Linked DNA regions of Puniceicoccus vermicola. The protein of the gene in region 1 interacts with the protein of each later gene in a pairwise test. Links are inferred from orthologs where the notes say so. Each region holds a gene or a part of one and is shown on either strand. Other genes may lie near its edges.

Evidence for each region.
Region 2: the proteins of H5P30_RS10050 (region 1) and purT interact in binary tests that used the Escherichia coli proteins (3 or more experiments, as listed by UniProt). The link is inferred for Puniceicoccus vermicola from one-to-one orthologs.

The regions. Positions count from the first base shown.
Region 1 is NZ_JACHVA010000082.1:51,724-54,632, forward strand. What follows is about bases 156-2,909. They hold H5P30_RS10050 (polyprenyl synthetase family protein), read right to left. Parts: upstream 2,100-2,909; coding sequence 1,212-2,099; downstream 156-1,211. Other genes in these bases: rlmN (dual-specificity RNA methyltransferase RlmN), read left to right, coding at 156-1,042; H5P30_RS22480 (FmdB family zinc ribbon protein), read left to right, coding at 2,171-2,416; H5P30_RS10060 (transglutaminase family protein), read right to left, coding at 2,423-2,909. Also shown: more of rlmN, read left to right, coding at 1-155.
Region 2 is NZ_JACHVA010000089.1:28,881-42,354, forward strand. The notes cover bases 8,636-11,491. They hold purT (formate-dependent phosphoribosylglycinamide formyltransferase), read right to left. Parts: upstream 10,745-11,491; coding sequence 9,527-10,744; downstream 8,636-9,526. Other genes in these bases: H5P30_RS11600 (glycosyltransferase family 2 protein), read left to right, coding at 8,636-9,075; H5P30_RS11610 (ABC transporter substrate-binding protein), read left to right, coding at 11,150-11,491. In the rest of the region: H5P30_RS11560 (right-handed parallel beta-helix repeat-containing protein), read left to right, coding at 1-823; H5P30_RS11565 (flotillin family protein), read right to left, coding at 957-2,786; H5P30_RS11570 (OB-fold-containig protein), read right to left, coding at 2,847-3,575; H5P30_RS11575 (PspA/IM30 family protein), read right to left, coding at 3,603-4,283; H5P30_RS11580 (hypothetical protein), read right to left, coding at 4,379-4,903; H5P30_RS11585 (hypothetical protein), read right to left, coding at 5,480-5,731; H5P30_RS11590 (hypothetical protein), read right to left, coding at 5,733-6,191; H5P30_RS11595 (glycosyltransferase), read right to left, coding at 6,800-7,954; more of H5P30_RS11600, read left to right, coding at 8,311-8,635; more of H5P30_RS11610, read left to right, coding at 11,492-12,157; H5P30_RS11615 (ABC transporter permease), read left to right, coding at 12,266-13,474. UniProt on the Escherichia coli protein: Involved in the de novo purine biosynthesis. Catalyzes the transfer of formate to 5-phospho-ribosyl-glycinamide (GAR), producing 5-phospho-ribosyl-N-formylglycinamide (FGAR). Formate is provided by PurU via hydrolysis of 10-formyl-tetrahydrofolate.

The DNA.
Region 1 (2,909 bases):
CAAGGCCGAGAAAATTCCAGCTTTCCGCGGGAAGCAAATCCTTGAGTGGGCCTACAAGAAAGGGGTTCCGGATTTTGCGGAAATGAGTAACTTGCCGCTCACGATGCGGGAGTCGCTCGGGGAGAAGTTTGCCGGAAATCCGGTGACTCCAGTGCTTTGGAAGCGCTCTGGAGACGACACCCATAAGTTGCTTTCTCGACTCGAGGATGGAGCTTTGGTTGAGACGGTCTTGATTCAGGCCCCGATGGTCGGAGTGGGGCAGGAGAAATCCCGAGCGACGGTGTGCGTTTCAAGTCAAGTTGGCTGTGCGTATGGATGTAAGTTCTGCGCATCCGGTTTGGCTGGGTTTAAACGGAATCTGACTCGGGGTGAGATTCTCGGGCAGTTCTTCCGCGTAGGAGAGAGAAAGGATGAATCGGATACGCCTTCAGCCGTGCGGGAAGATCATGTTCCCTTCGACAATATTGTCTTCATGGGCATGGGAGAGCCGATGGCTAATTTTGATGCGGTCGCCGGTGCGATCGAGTCGCTTCATAGTGACTGGGGATTCCGCTTCGGAGCCCGTCGGATCACCGTTTCCACATCTGGACTGGTTCCAGAAATTCGCAAGCTTGCGGACCTAGGGATCCCCATCCGACTCGCGGTTTCGCTGCATGGAGCGACCGATGAGGTGAGAAGCCGGATTATGCCGATCAACCGACGTTATCCGATCGCCGAACTTCTCGAGGCGGTTCGGTATTTTCGGGAGCGACACAACCGAATGGTGACTCTGGAGTTCATTCTTATTGAGGATGTTAACGACTCTCTTGAACAGGCGATCGCGCTCTCAGGTATCGCCAAGGAGCTACACGCTCACGTGAATTGTATCCCCTACAACACCGTGGAAGGACTTGAATGGAAGCGGCCCAATCTCCGGCGTCAGGAGAAATTTGCCAAAATTCTTCGCGAAAACGGTGTTTCTGTGACTCTTCGGAGAGAAAAAGGGCACGACATCAGTGCTGCCTGCGGGCAATTGAGGCTTCAACACGAGACAGCGGCGTAGTTCGCCGGATGCTTTAGGTGAATCAGCCTCTTCGTCTACTTATAATTAACCAGGAAAAAAATTAGTTTACATCGGAGGAGCCCAGCCTGACTCATCATTCAGAGAAGATCTCCGGTTAAAATCTCGACGATCGTGGATTCCCGGCTGAGCCGGACGCCAGGCAAGGGGATCAGTTACTGCGGTCCGCCATCCAGCGGACGAGGGCCGAGAGAAAATCGGTATTCGCGGAGAATTGAGAAAGCAGGTGGTCGGCTTGCTGAGTGAGTTCTTCGGCACGTTTTCGGGCGGCGTCGAGGCCTTCCAGGGTCGCCAGAGTGACTTTTCCGTTGGCTTCATCGCGGCCGGAACTTTTGCCGGTTTGTTCTTCGGTGGCGGTAAAATCGAGGATGTCGTCGATGACTTGGAAGGCTTCGCCTAGGCATACTCCAAATTGGCGAACGGTTTCGACCTGCTCGGCAGAGGCTCCGCCGATTCTGGCCCCCATGATGCAAGCGGCGGCGATGAGGGCTCCGGTTTTGCGGCGATTGATGGAGGAGAGTGTAGGGACGTCGAGGGGAATGCCTTCGTTGTCGATGTCGTCCATCTGACCTCCGACGAGCCATAGGCTTCCTGAGGCGGTGGCGAGGTCGACGACCAAGTTGTTGGCTAGAGCAGGGTCGGTGGGGTATCCTTCGCCGAGAATTTGGAAGGTAAGGGTGAGGAGACCGTCTCCGGCGAGGATGGCGGCAGCTTCTCCGAAGGCTTTGTGGCAGGTGGGGCGACCGCGGCGGAGGTCGCTGTCATCCATGGCCGGAAGGTCGTCGTGGATGAGGGTGTAAGTGTGGAGGCATTCAATGGCGGCTGCGGCGGGAAGTGGGTTGGACTTCGATGAGAAGGCCTCGGCGACGGCGCAGACCAAGACTGGGCGGAGGCGTTTGCCACCGGCTTCGAGGCTGTGGCGCATGGCGCTGTGCAATTTGGTGGGTTCGGTATCCGCGGAGGGGACCCTGTGGTCGATTTCCTTTTCGATTTGGAGGCGCCAATTTTCGAAGCGCTCGGTAAACTCTTTTGGGTCCATTGTTTGATTGTTGTCGATCAAGTCTTGCAATTTTTCAATCCGGTTCCCACATTTCTCCGTTTTTTCCAGCAATGCCAACTTACGACTACGTTTGCTCTTCCTGTGGCCATGAAATGGAAGCCTTCCAATCGATGAAGGATGCGCCTCTGAAGAAATGTCCGAAATGCGGAAAGATGAAGCTGTCCCGAATGATCGGAGGCGGCTCCGGTTTGATTTTCAAGGGATCAGGCTTTTACGAGACCGATTACAAGAGAAAGTCGGGATCGAATTCCTCCAGTAGCTCGGAATCGAAGCCTTCTTCGTCCTCGAAGGAGTAGAGGGAATTACTTACCTTCCCCGATGCAGCGGATTTGCAGTTCGGTGCTGAGGGAGGAGATTACCTGGGTCTGGGCGAAATAGCGTCCGCCGATGGGGGTCGTTTCATCGGGATTGACGGCGACGGCGCAGGGCACGAAGGCGTCATCGGTGAGGATTCCGTTGGTCGGATCCATTCCAATCCATCCGGCTCCGGGGAGGTAGACCTCCGTCCAGGCGTGCATGGCTTCGGCGCCTTGTAGGTCTCCGGTTTCGAGCAGGTAGCCACTGACAAATCGGGTGGCGAGTCCTTCGTACTGAAGCAGCTTCTGGAGTAGGGCGGCAAAATCCCGGCAGGAGCCTTTGCCCCGGTCGAGGATTTCTTCGGTGGTGTAAATCCCCGGTTCATCCCGTGGCTCATATTCGAGCTTGGTATGTATATTCTGATTAAGGGCAGCGAGAAAGGATACCGTCTCTTTCTCCTCGGGAATGAAGATCTGAGCGGCTTTTTTGAGG
Region 2 (13,474 bases), on another replicon or contig:
TTGTCGGGCGGAGCGGTATAGTAACGTAGGGTTTCAATTCACCCACTCGTGCGATGGGGTGACCTTGGAGGGAGCGGTCGCCGATTGTTCTGGCACGAGCACGGAGCCTGCCCCGGAGATCTGGAAACACACCTCCGATCCGGTCGGCTTTGATTTTCACCGGAAGGGATCTTCGGAGCCGGAGAATACCCGGATTTTGTTGCGGAATTGCGTCTCCATCAACAACCGCGAGTCGAACGGAGATTCTTATGAACAGGGTGATGGGTTTAAGTTCGAACGGAATAATCGGGATATCGTCCTTGTTGCCTGTGTAGCGAACTGGAATCGCGATGCTGGATTTGATTTAAAAGGGACGAATCAGAAGTTGGAAGGCTGCGTGGCTGTATCCAATTCCCGATATGGTTTCAAAGTTTGGTATGATGGGATCTTGGAGAATTGCGTCGCGGTGGGGAATCGCTCCCGTCAGTTAACCTTGCCGTCGCAGAAAGGGGAGCACACCATCGTGGCAAACTACTGCACGTTTCACGCCGAGGAGAAGTCGGATGTTGGGGTGGGGACCGAAGCAGAGGGGACGACGGGGATTCTGAACCATTGCATACTCTCCTTCAGTGGAGAGAGCGGCCGTTTCACTATGGGGCCGGGGACCGTGACCTTAAATGAATCCGTGACCTTGGCAAATGCGGGAAACCCCGAAGATCCTCCTCGCTATCTGAATCCGGTTCTCCCTTGGACGGGGCTAGGGGCCCATTTTGACAACCGGACCTATGGTCGGAATAAAGGATACAGTAGCGAGCGCGTGGAGCAGATTTTCGCGAATCCTTGAGAGTACGCTCGACGGGCAGAGTTCTTTTGCTCGGGTCGAAAGAGGGTGAACTCTCTTTCGACCCAAAAAAGCGGGGCACCGAATCGGTGCCCCGCTGAAAGGATTTGTCTGGATCGAGAGATGATCTCAGGGGTTATTGGGACTCGTTTTGTTCGGACTGCTCCGACTCTCCGGACTCTTCTGTTTCTCTCTTCTTTTGCGGCTCCTTCTGGATCGCTTTAGTCTGACGCGGTTCTTGTTGAATCGCTTTCCGTTTGTGCGGCTTTTCCTCGATCGCCTTGGGCTTTGGGGGTTCGAGAGCGTCGGTGAGTTCCTCGGTGAGACCGCCCGGCTTGCTCGGGTCGATACCCAGCTCGTTGAGGAGCTTGTCGACGAGAGGGGAGTTCATCCGGTAAGAGAGGAGGGACTCCATGAGTTGATTGGGCATACCGCCGCCGCCGTTTGAGACGGAGGAGTTGCCGTTGCTTGAACCTTGGCCATTGGAGCTGCCGGGAACGTTGAAGCCGTTGGTCGAGATGATCTTGATGCTGTCGATCTTCTCCATTGGTTTGACGCTGGCCTCGATGATCTGCGGGGCGACCTGGGCGAGAATCTTGCGGATCTCGAAGCTGATGATCTCCTGGTTGAGAAGGTTCTTGGCTTCGTTGATGGCCTTCTCCCCGTAAGCCTCGACCTCGAAGCGCTTGGCGTCGGCCTCGGCGACGATGCGGATCTTTTCGGCGGAGGCTTTGGCCTCGGTAACGACTGCTTCGGCCTTGTCGATAGCAGCCTGCTTCTCGGCCTCGGCGGATACCTTCACGTCGATGGCTTCCTTTTCCGCATCCTCGCGGGCCTTGATCAACTCGATCTCCTTCTCACGATTGGCGATAGAGGTTTGACGGACGGTGGTGACGTTTTCCTCTTCCTTGACCATGAGGGAGCGGGCCTTGGCAGCTTCGGCCTCGGCTTGCGATTGTTCCTCGGACTTCTTCGCCACGGCGATATCGGAGACCTGCTTCTTGATCTCGACGGACTGCTTGCGATCGATCTCGGCTTCTTCGACCATTCGCTTGGCGAGAATGTCGCGTTCCTGAATGGTTTGTTCGGAACCAATTGCGGCCTCGCGTTCCTTCTGTTCTTGAATGATTCGGGCCTCTTCGGCTTCGCGTTTCCGAGTCGCCTTTTCCGTGGCGACGAGGGATTCCTGCGAAGCTGTCGCGAAAGCCACTTCTCTTTCCTGATCGAGGCGGGCCATTTCTTCATCCCGTTTGATGTGGAAACTCTCGCGGGAGGCTTCGAGATTTTTGGTCTCAATCTTGACCCGGGTTTCCTGCTCGATCCGGTTCCGCTCTTCCCGTTTAGACTCGGTGATCGACGTCAATTTTGCGAGACCCTGGGCGTCGAAGGCATTGTCTTCCTTGAAGTAGGTGCGTCCGGTTTGGTCAAGGGCGGTGAGCGAGACGGATTCGAGCTCAAGACCGTTCTTGAGCAAATCCTCGCTGACCGAAGACTGGACGGACTGCACAAACTCGGTGCGTTTTTCGTGGAGCTCCTCCATACTGAGCCCCGCGGCGACGGCACGGAGAGCATCGACGAACTTACCCTGAAGAAGTTCTTTGAGCATCTCCGGTTGGAGAGTCCGGTCCCCGAGGGTCTGGGCCGCTTTCGCAATGGATTCTTTCTCGGGTTTGACGCGGACGTAAAACTCGGCCGTCACATCGACGCGCATACGGTCGGCGGTGATGAGACCGTCCTCGTTTTTACGGTCCACTTGGAGCCGAAGAGTCCGCATGTTGACGGCGACGATCTCTTGGAAGACCGGGAGTTTGATGGCTCCCCCGTCGAGGATGACTTTTTCTCCCCCCAAGCCGGTGCGCACGAAAGCGATCTCCTTGGAGGAGCGTTTGTAGAGTCGGGCGATGACGACTCCGAAGAAGATGAGAGCGGCGATGCCAATGCCGATCCAAGTGATGATATTGATCATGGGATTCACGGATTTTGATTTGAGTAGATTAAAAAACGATGGGGATAGAGCCCCCGAAAACTATTGGTGGTCGAGGTGGGGATTTTCCACGGCGATACAAGTGAAGGCTCCTTTGCCCTTGTCTCTGCCGACGAGCAGAACGTGTTCTCCTTGCTTAAAGCGCGCTTGCGGCTCGTCCGCGCGGACCATGACATAGTGCGTCCGGTCGAGTGGGCCGCGCAACTTAGCCTCCGCAGTCCTCTCGTAAGTCGCTTCACCGATGGTGATGGTGGCAACCCGGCCGATATAACTCCCGGAGGAAATCGCACTCGTCTCGTCCTTGGGGAGTATATTTCCCAGGAGGGCATTTCCCCATTTGAGCGGAAAGATGGAGACCGCAAAAGCGATGGGTGCTGCCACCATGGCGGGGAGGAGGCCGAGCCCACTTTCGCTCAGAAAAAGTTGGCCGTTGTATCCGATGCACGAGAACAGAAAGAGGAAGAGGAGGAAGCTGATGATAAACGGCACCTTGCCGAAATTCATCCAAGCGAATACCTCAGCAACCCAGGAAGCCTCCGCGCCGCTGTCCGGGCCTGCCTCCTCCTCGATATCCATCTCAGGCTCGATCGAGAGTTCCCCGGGGAGATCGACGCCGCCGACCGCATCAAAGTCTGGTAGGACGTCGTCGATCCAGCCGAAGAGGCTGATCCCCGTGAACAAGCTGATGGTTTGCAGGATGCCGATGAGGAAGAATATCCCCAAGGCGACGGCGAAAGGCAGGTTTTCCGCTGCCGTAAAATGCGCGTACATGGAAAAGACAGAGCGGGCTTGATCTCTTTACTCGCCGGAGAGGGCTTTCATTCGGGCTTCGATTCGTGCGCGCTTGTTCAAGTGGGCAAGCTCGACAAGCTTTGCGCTCTCGTCGGAGTTGGCCTTAATGGCAGTGCGTCGAACTCCGGTGGCGTCTTGTAGGACCCGAGTGAAGGCGCGCTCGGCCTTGTCGGCTTTGGTCACGGCGGATCCAGAGCCGGAGGCTCCGACTCCCGATTCCGATTGTCCGGCGGACGCGGCTTCCTTCTGGGATACCTTGAAGTCGTGTAGCTCATCATCCATCTCGTTGCGCTTGGCAACGAGGCCGGCGATTGCCTGATTCAATTCGGCTTCCTGCCGTCCTAGTTCGCCCAATTGATTCTCGAGTGCGGGGAGTTGGTCCTCAATATCGAGCTGTCGTGAGATGGCCGTTTCGACGAGGTCTTTGCGCCCCTGCTTGAGGGCTTCTTCAGTTTGCTCTTCGATCCGAGAATGTTCCTCGTTGAGCTTGGTCATCGCCTTGGAAACGTGGTACTTCTGGGCGGTAATCCGTCCGAGCTCCGCTTTGACCTCGTCGAGGGCATCGTCGACTTCGGCGATTGCTTGTTCGAGAACCACCTCAGGGGCGAGACCTTCGATTTTGGACACAATCGAGGAGGCGGTGCCAGTGATGATGCGGCGGATGCGGTTACTGATAGTATCTTTCATGATTTTTTGGGTTTGCTGGATTAAATACGTGCGTTGGCCAGAGCCATATGCGGGAAAACGAAAAGGGTAGGGAAAGCTTTGTCGGAGAAGATGGGTTACGGGTTGGGAGAATGGTCTCGCTCGGAAATTAGGCCCACTAATTCAGAGATCGTTTCAAGTTTGTCATCGAGGAGCCTGGGGTTGTAGGTGGGCGCCTCACGGGTGAGACCGAGACGGAGAGTTTGCTCGATGACACGGAGGAGGATGCTGAGCAACTTCTCCTCGGTTTCGAGGAGGTAAGGGAGCTCTTCCTTATCGGCAGGAGGATCTTGTCGGCTGGCCAGGTAGGCAATTGCCTGGGGGAGAAGATGGGCAGCCATATCAATCAGGTCGGAATGAACCTTCTGTTTCATCTCTAACTGGCGGAGATTCTTTCGAGCTGGCTCGCCAATGCGGTTCAGTTCCTCGACTCCCTCGGCATAGGTTCCAAAATGCTCGTGATATTGCCGGAAAAAAGAGGCCACAAACCGAAGCTTTTCACTCGCGGTCACTTTTCCTCCGAAAGATTGCTGCATCAGAAACTCGTAATCGTCCTGACTGATGCGTCCGCTGATGGGGACGGTCTTGGTAGTGTCATTCATGAGAGTCCAGGTTCGGAAGGGTGAATTGTTGGAGCAGTGTATAATAGTTATACAATGTTCTTTCTCCAGTGCAAGAGAAATCGAAAATGTTCTAAGGAAAGGCGGAAGAAGGTGTCCTTTCTGGTCTGGGAATGAACGCTTATGGGGAATTCGGCGATAGGCCGCTGCGCCAGATTCTCTCCTCAACCGTGCTCAATCCATTATATACAGCCCACAGAGAAAGATCAAAATGGGTGCCTTCAGCTCTCTCTCAGGTTCGAGGAACATTTCCCATTGTTGACCACAGTAGTGAGCTCTAGTGGAAAGCGCTGAATCTACTCCACCCAGTGAAGTAGCCGCTCAGCTTTAGCTGCGCGGTACTGGAGGTGCGAAATGCTTTTTGCTATGGCGCATCGCAAGAGAAGCCCGAGACGTACGTTGGTCCTCTCTAACCTCTTTCGCAAAGCTGAAGGCTGGAGGGGAAAGAACCATTTTCTTTCGACCACCAGGTCCGATTTTCTTTCGTGAAACTGTCTCCATTATAGAATGGTCCAGATGTCCTTGTGCCATCCCATTAGAAATGTGAGGTCGTGCACGTCATATTTGATCATGAGTAAAAAGCAGAATGGCGCCTGCAGTGAATACTATGCTGCCCAACAGAAACCGAAGGAGCTTTCCCACTAGAACCCGGGTCAGGTTATTGGGATTCACGGTAATTGTTACCGTTCTTTCGCCGCGTGGCTGATGGGTGATGAATCTTTTTGCTAGGTCTCCACCGATCCAGACGCCGAGTAGGATTAGGACGTAGGCGGTAATTTCGAGTGTGATGTGTTTCAATGAGGGGTCCATTTTATTGCGAAAGCCATTTATCCAGTTTCGCGATGAAATTTGAGTATTCTTCCCGCCCTCTGAATCCGTGTTTTCCCATGATTTGGATAAGAGGTATTCCCGCGGTTGAATAGAGGATTGTGCCTTGCCGCCTGGGGGAGAGAAGTGGTGCGCAGAAATAGATGGAAAGACAGAGAAGGGCGGCGAGCTTCGGTCCCCATCCAAAGCCTTGGCCGATTAGGACTCCCCCGAGCCCGGCTAAGAGCGATAGGATGAATCCGATTATCATAAGGCTACGGATGTTGTGAATGTAGCCTCGATCGTTCTCTTCCAATAGACCGGTCTTGCTCGATATTGACTCGTTAGGGATGGTGAATGCTTCTTTCTTTAGGACATTGCGACTCGACTGGATTCTGATTTCCTCTTCGCCGAGAGTAAAAGTGGTTGATCGGTCGTAGTAGCGTACTCGGTATTGTTGCATCTTATTGTCAGATATTCGGGGCGGGCTAACGCCTTCATAGTATAGCTCCGGATATAGATCGACTTTGAGCTTGGGGCAAGTATTCAGGGAGTTGTTATCCGAACATGATTCTAAACGGGGATTTCGACAGATGGGCGATGTCGGCGAGCTTTGAGATCTGGGGAGAAGAGCTTCACAAATCGATTCCAAGCTCTACCTTGCGCATCATCGACGGCGCAGTCCATCTAGTCATCGAAGAGAAGCCTAATGAGCTGGTGAGGGAGATTCTGGCTTTCCGAAAGTCCTGAACCGAGTGGAGGTAACTCTTACGATCGGTGGTGTCATGATTTCTTTTCTGGGCCGGTTGCCGTTGGCTATGACCCATTCTCGAGGACAGCGGTTCATAGATTTCCACCCGCTGCTCCCGATTGGTTCTCGCTAGAAACAGAGCGATATGTAGGTCGAATGGTGACTCCGAATAGTGAAAATTCTGTGTCTTCGCTCTTCGAAATGTACCCGACTTATCTTCGGAACGGAATTTGGGCGGTTTTTCAGGATAGAATTCGATTAACCGACGAGATTTCTCCAAGGCATCCTCGTCCCAAAGACTTGGGTATAAGGATATGCTTTTAGGAGGGGTCAGCTTGAGACAAGTGGCGGTTAAAGGCGTCCAGTGAATGCATTGCCGCGTATTGTTTGAGGGCGAGCTTGTCGTCCGGGGTGAGGCCCTTCTGGTGGCGCAAAATACACTCACTCAGCGCCTGCATGAGGCTTTCAGGATTTTCATTTTTAAAGGTTAATCCCAATCCATGCTTTTTGACGCGCTGCCCGACCAAATCGTAATCACTGCTGATCACGGGACGTTCGGCATGGGCGGCAAGTGCCAAGTTATTCGACGAGCCGAAATGACTCATATACGGCAACAGCACGACATCGCATGCTGCCAGGCAATCGCGCAACGTATCTTCTGGAATAAATGCGTTGATAAGAGAGGATTGGCGATTTCTGCAGAGGGTTTCCAGTGATTGTAACCATGCTCCCTTGGGGTCTTGTTTTCCCGCGCATAGCAAAAAAACTTTCGGGTCGGAAAGTTTGTTAATGGCATCAATGGCAAGTCCAATACCTTTTCGTTTATGCCCTTGTCCGAAAATCAGTGGAATAAAGGCATTTTGCGGCAATGATAATTTTTCGCGCGCCTTTTCCCGCGAAAGATATTCATAAGCGGGTGCGGGATCGGGTAGCCAGTGTATCGGAATATTGGATCTATATTCTTTGGCGTTTTCGGTAATGCGTTCGTCTAAGACGAAAATACGTTTAAAAAAACGTTTCTTATTAAGTTTGTGTACTCCGTGTCGCTTGAGTGCCAGACCGAGGCTCCTCGATTGAGTGAGGACTCGCGGGCGGATGTACAATCCTGAAATTTTCCCTGAAAGGGAGAGCGCAGGTAATAATCCCAATGCGGCTTTACGCCAAAGTGAGGAGGCGATTTCATCCAGCGAGCATAGGAAAATTTCGTCTGGGTTTATTTCTGCATTGAGTGTGCAGAGTGCTTTCAAATGCTGCTTTTTTCCGGCGGAAGGCGGCAGAGGAAAGCTTTCAATTTTGGATAAATAGCCTTTGTCAACGTTTTGAGAAATGTGTGTCCAGCGGAGGTTTTTAGAATCGGTGCAAACTGTCACACGATAGCCTATTTGGACAAACGCAGAGGCAAAATAGGCTAAAAAAATGGGATGATGCCCTTCACTACGCGGTTCGTAGAGGAGGATATGGGGCGGATTCGGCATAACTGATGGAAACTAATATACGAAAACGGTGGCACAAAAGTGAGTTGACGGTAATTTGAAAATTATACGGAGGAAAGGGGAATTCGAATATTATTCTGCCGGCCCAATCAGTCAGTTGGGCAAAGACCATCGTGAGGAATTGATCGCGCGCGCTCGTGCTTCTGCTCTTTCTGGATATCGGATGCAGAGCCATACAGAGCTGGAACTCTTTTGGGGAGCCAGCAGATCGAGAACTCAAATTTTCATGAATGGCTCCACAGGAAGCACCGACAGGATTCTTCTTGGCCCTTAACTGGACAGTTGTGGGGAAATGTGTTGGCTTAGCGTCCGAATCTCCTCACCCATAAATCCCTTCTATGCCAAAATTACCTATATCAGTCTGTATGATTGTCCGAAATGAGGCAGACCGTTTGGTGAAAAGTTTACCACCTTTGGAGGCGTTTGCGGAGCTGTGTGTGCTGGATTCGGAGAGCACGGATAATTCGGTTAGCCTTTGTCAGGCGGCGGGAGCATCGGTGACAATTCATCCGTGGGAAGGCTTTTCGGCGGCACGGCGTAGGGTTTTTTCCAGTGCGACTCAGCCGTGGTTATTGTGGATCGATGCGGATGAAATTCTTACCTCGGAATTTATTGCCGAACTGTGGCATTTGTTTCGCGATGGCGAACCACAGCATGTGGCGTATCAAGTCAACCGTCGGGTTTGTTTTGAGGGCCAATGGATCTCGCATGGGGACTGGTTCCCCGATTGGAATGTACGGCTTTTCCGTGAAAATGTTTGGCAAATGCCTGAGCGCTTGCTCCATGAAAGTCTGGAGATCACGGGGTCTATCGGCAAATTAAACAGTGTGATTGAGCATCACTCATTCCGGAGTTGGGATGATTTTTACAGCCGCAGTAAGCGTTATGCACGACTCTGGGCTGAGGAGCATTTGCGACGCCGCAGTCCACGTTTCGGCGAAGCGAAATTGCGGGGTCTGTGGCGTTTTTTCCATGGATATGTGCTGAAACGCGGATTTTTAGACGGTAAATTAGGGTTCAAAATCGCTTATGCGAACGGCGTCGGAGTGACGGAAAAGTACCGCGCTTTAATCGCGCTCAAACGTGAACGGAATTTACGCTAGCGCATCTTTTGAAGGAGCAAAAGGATGGGCTTCCCAAGTGGGTGGGTCGCTTCAGCGCCCACCATTGGCAGTCAAGGAATGGCGAGAGCCATTTCTACGAAATTCCTAACCAGCTGACGTTTCCGAGTAGAGACTGATCACAGAATCAGGATTCCGTGCGTGCGATTCTTTCGAGCCTTCCGGGATCCGGAAGAGCTGAAGGCATGAAAAACGTTAGCTCAGGTTGCCTCGAATTTGATGAAGAGAGAGTATTTGCAAGAATTCGTGGCCCCATCCGGCTGTCCCCCAAAAAATCAAGACGTGAGGCCCTTACGGTAGCCGGTGGAAGTTCTTCGTGTAATCTTTAGATTTTGCGTTTAACACGAATGCCGGAATGGGTTCTCTGTGGGACTTGTTGCCGATGTCCTTGAGCAAGACCGAGTGCTACCGATGCCCTCGCGGTGTTGGGTTCCTATGCCTTTGTGGCATCACCGAGTTGAATCACCACCTTTTGTGCGACATGGCGGGCTTTTTCGCGTGCCTGTTCGAGGTCGTCGGCACGGGCCAGGGCCACGCCCATCCGGCGGCGACCACTGACCGATGGTTTGCCGAAGAGGCGGAGGTCTGTGCCCGGCAGTTGTAGAGCGTCATCGATATTTGTGAAGCGAATATTGTCACTGTGGCCCTCGGCCAAAATGACTGCCGAGGATGCCGGTCCGAGTTGCTCGACCACTGGGATCGGCAGGCCGAGGACTGCCCGTGCGTGAAGGGCAAACTGGGAAAGTGACTGGCCGACCATCGTGACCATGCCAGTGTCGTGCGGGCGTGGGGAGACCTCGCTGAAAATGACTTCGTCACCACAGACGAAGAGCTCGACGCCAAAAACGCCCCGGCCGCCAAGTGCATTCGTGATGGCACCGGCCATTTCCTGTGCCCGTGTGCATGCCTTTTCTGACATCGGCTGGGGCTGCCAGGACTCGCGGTAATCACCGTCCTTCTGGATGTGACCGATCGGCGCGCAGAAAGCCGTGCCTCCGATATGCCGGACGGTCAGCAGCGTGATTTCGTAGTCAAATTCGACGAACCCCTCGACGATGACCTTGCCGGCACCCGCACGGCCGCCTTCCTGTGCATAGGTCCAAGCCGCTTCGATTTCACCGGCCTCGCGAATTATGCTCTGGCCTTTGCCCGAAGAACTCATGATCGGCTTGACCACGCAGGGGATACCGATCTCGGTGACGGCGGCCTCAAAGGCCTCGCGGCTGTCGGCAAACTGATAGGGTGAAGTGGGGAGCCGAAGCTCCTCCGCCGCCAGACGCCGGATGCCTTCACGGTTCATTGTCAGTTGGGTGGCGCGCGCGGTGGGGACGACTTTGGCCAGTCCCTCTTTCTCAATTGCGGCAAGAGTGTCGGTCGCGATGGCTTCCACTTCCGGCACGATGTAGGCCGGACACTCCTCCTCGATCACGGCCCGCAGGGCTTCCCCGTCCAGCATATCGATGACGTGAGCGCGGTCCGCCACCTGCATTGCCGGGGCGTTTGCGTAGCTGTCGACCGCGATCACCTCGACGCCGAAACGCTGCAGTTCGATCACGACTTCTTTGCCGAGTTCGCCCGAGCCGCAGAGCAAGACCCTGCAGGCAGAAGAGGTGAAAGGAGTGCCAATATCCATGTGGGTAGAGAGATGCATGTTTTACCCGAAAAACTCAAACCAGAAGAGGGTAAGTTGTCATTGAGGTCGAACTGTGTGTATCACCCCCATCCCAAAACCTCCAAAGTTTCCAGAATCTCCCGCACTCCCTTCTTCCGCTTGGCGGTGGTCCGGCCTGCGAGGGTGGGGAAGCTCTGCTGAAGGCGTAAACTAGAGACCTGAAGTTGAGAGAGGCGAAGTGAGAGGGATGGCGAACGCCGAACTCTGCACGTTAATCACAGGAGAGGTGGCTTGGAATCGCGCGACTGAAGTCATGCGAGAACGGGGAATTGAGGGGTGTTCTCCGGATTTGGATCTAGGGCTTGTTTTTTTGCAAATAGTGGCACAAGACCTGCATTGAGTATTATGATTTGAAAGAATCGTAATAATCAAAAAGGTCCAACTATGAAACAACACTCGATCAAAAATCTAACTCGCATCGGCCTCACGACACTCGTGGGCCTCGTCGGCATCTCCTCGGCTCGAGGAGAGGAACCTCTCAAAATCGCTTACAGTGACTGGCCGGGATGGGTCGCCTGGGAAATCGGCATTGAAAAGGGCTGGTTTGAAGAAGAAGGCGTGGACGTGGAGTTCCTGTGGTTCGATTATGTTGCATCCATGGATGCCTACGTGGCCGGGCAGGTCGACGCGGTTACCATGACCAATGGGGACGCACTCGTGACGGGAGCGACTGGTAAACCTTCGGTCGGCATTATCATCAACGACTTTTCCAACGGGAATGACATGATCGTCGGAGGTCCGGGAATCTCTTCGATCACCGATCTGAAAGGGAAGAAAGTCGGAGTCGAAGAAGGTTTTGTTTGTCACCTCTTGCTCCTGAAAGGGCTTTCGGACAACGGGATGACCGCAGACGACGTCACCATCGTGAACACTCCTACGAACGAGACTCCGCAGGTATTGGCTTCGGGAGCGGTTTCCGCAATCGGTGCCTGGCAGCCCAATTCTGGTGAAGCTCTGAAGCAGACTCCAGGTTCGACTCGCGTCTATTCTTCGGCAGACAGCCCCGGCATCATCTATGATTTGCTCTTTGTCTCGCCGGAATCTCTCGAGACCCGTCGTGACGACTGGGCGAAGGTGGTCAAGGTCTGGTATCGGATTGTCGACTACTTGAAGGATGAAGACAACATTGACGAAGCCTTGGAAATTCTCTCGGCTCGCGTGAACCTGTCTCCTGCCGAGTATGAGCCTCTCTTTGCCGGTACCTACATCCTATCTCTCGACGAAGCGAAGGAGCGCTGGGAGGAAGCAGAAGGCTTGGACAGTGTCTACGGTTCCACCGAATTCGTGGATGACTTTAACGTGAAGTTCGAAGTCTACGACAATCCTCTGAACACCACTCAGTATCTCGATCCTTCCTTGACCGAGGAATACGCAGAGTCGGTCGAAAACTAATTGGGACGTCTTCGAGCGTCATAATCACTTGAGTTCTGTTGGGGGAGGGGAGTCCGATCCTCCCAACCCTCTCCAGCTAAAATTGAATAACCGGTCCTCGATAAAATTATGTCGAAAGAAAAGCCATGGTTTGCGATCCGCAAGTCGCTGTCTCCACAGCGGCAAACGATCCTGACCCTTTGCTCCTTCCTCCTGCCGGTTTTGGTATGGTGTGTGGTGAGTTACGTGCCGTTTATCTGGCATCCCGATATGGTGGTCACGATTTCCGCCGATCGGAGCGACGTCACCACGGTTTACTCGGCCGGGGATCGTCTTCCCCGCCATAAGGAAAGCGAGAACGATTTCGCTTTTGAAGATTTTGCCGAAGCGGTCCGGGTTCAGAACCAAGGAATCGTCGAGGCGCGTGAAGCCGGAACTCCGATCGAGACTTCTCGGCGCACGAATAAAAAGGTATTGCGTCACTTGGCACCTGTGGGAGTCGCCGAAGGCTGGCTCGACCGCGATCAAGCCACTGACGATGCCGCCATTTATCAACTTTGGGGCGAGATCGCCCGTGGGGAAAAGGTTCCTTCGAAGGTTCCTCTTTCCGAAGAAAACAAGCAGATCGTTCAGGAAAATTGGGACATTCTCAGTGGAATTAGCGATACCTATGAGTCGAAGGAGATCCCTTCCGAGGCACTATTGAGTCTGGTTCCTCAAGGAAAACCCTCCAATCCGGTCTATGTGCCGCCTCCGCACGAGGTAATAGAAACGGGTTGGTATGACTGGACCCGCGAGCGGGACCCTTCGAAACCGGGGATGCCGGACCGCTATGTGCACTCATTGAAAATTGTTTTTGGAGGATTTTTCCTCTCCTGTTTGATCGGAATCCCTCTGGGCGTCCTGAGCGGCACCTACGACTTCTTTGCCAAACTGGTAGAGCCGTTCACTGACTTTTTCCGCTACATGCCGGCGCCAGCCTTTGGAACGGTGCTGGTGGCGATCCTCTCGGTTTACGATGCACCGAAGATTGGCCTCGTTTTTCTGGGGACCTTTTTTCAGATGGTCCTCGTGATCTCGAATACCACCCGGACGCTGGATCGTTCTCTCCTCGAGGCGGCCCAAACCCTGGGCGCTAAGAGTCGTCAGCTCATGCTGAGGGTGATCATTCCGGGGATTCTTCCCAAGCTCTACAATGACCTGAGAATCCTTTTGGGATGGGCCTGGACGTGGCTCGTGATTGCCGAGCTTATCGGAACCAAGTCCGGTCTGACCGAATTTATTGAAACGCAGGGTCGATTCCGGAACTTCGACAGCGTTTATCCAACAATTATCGTC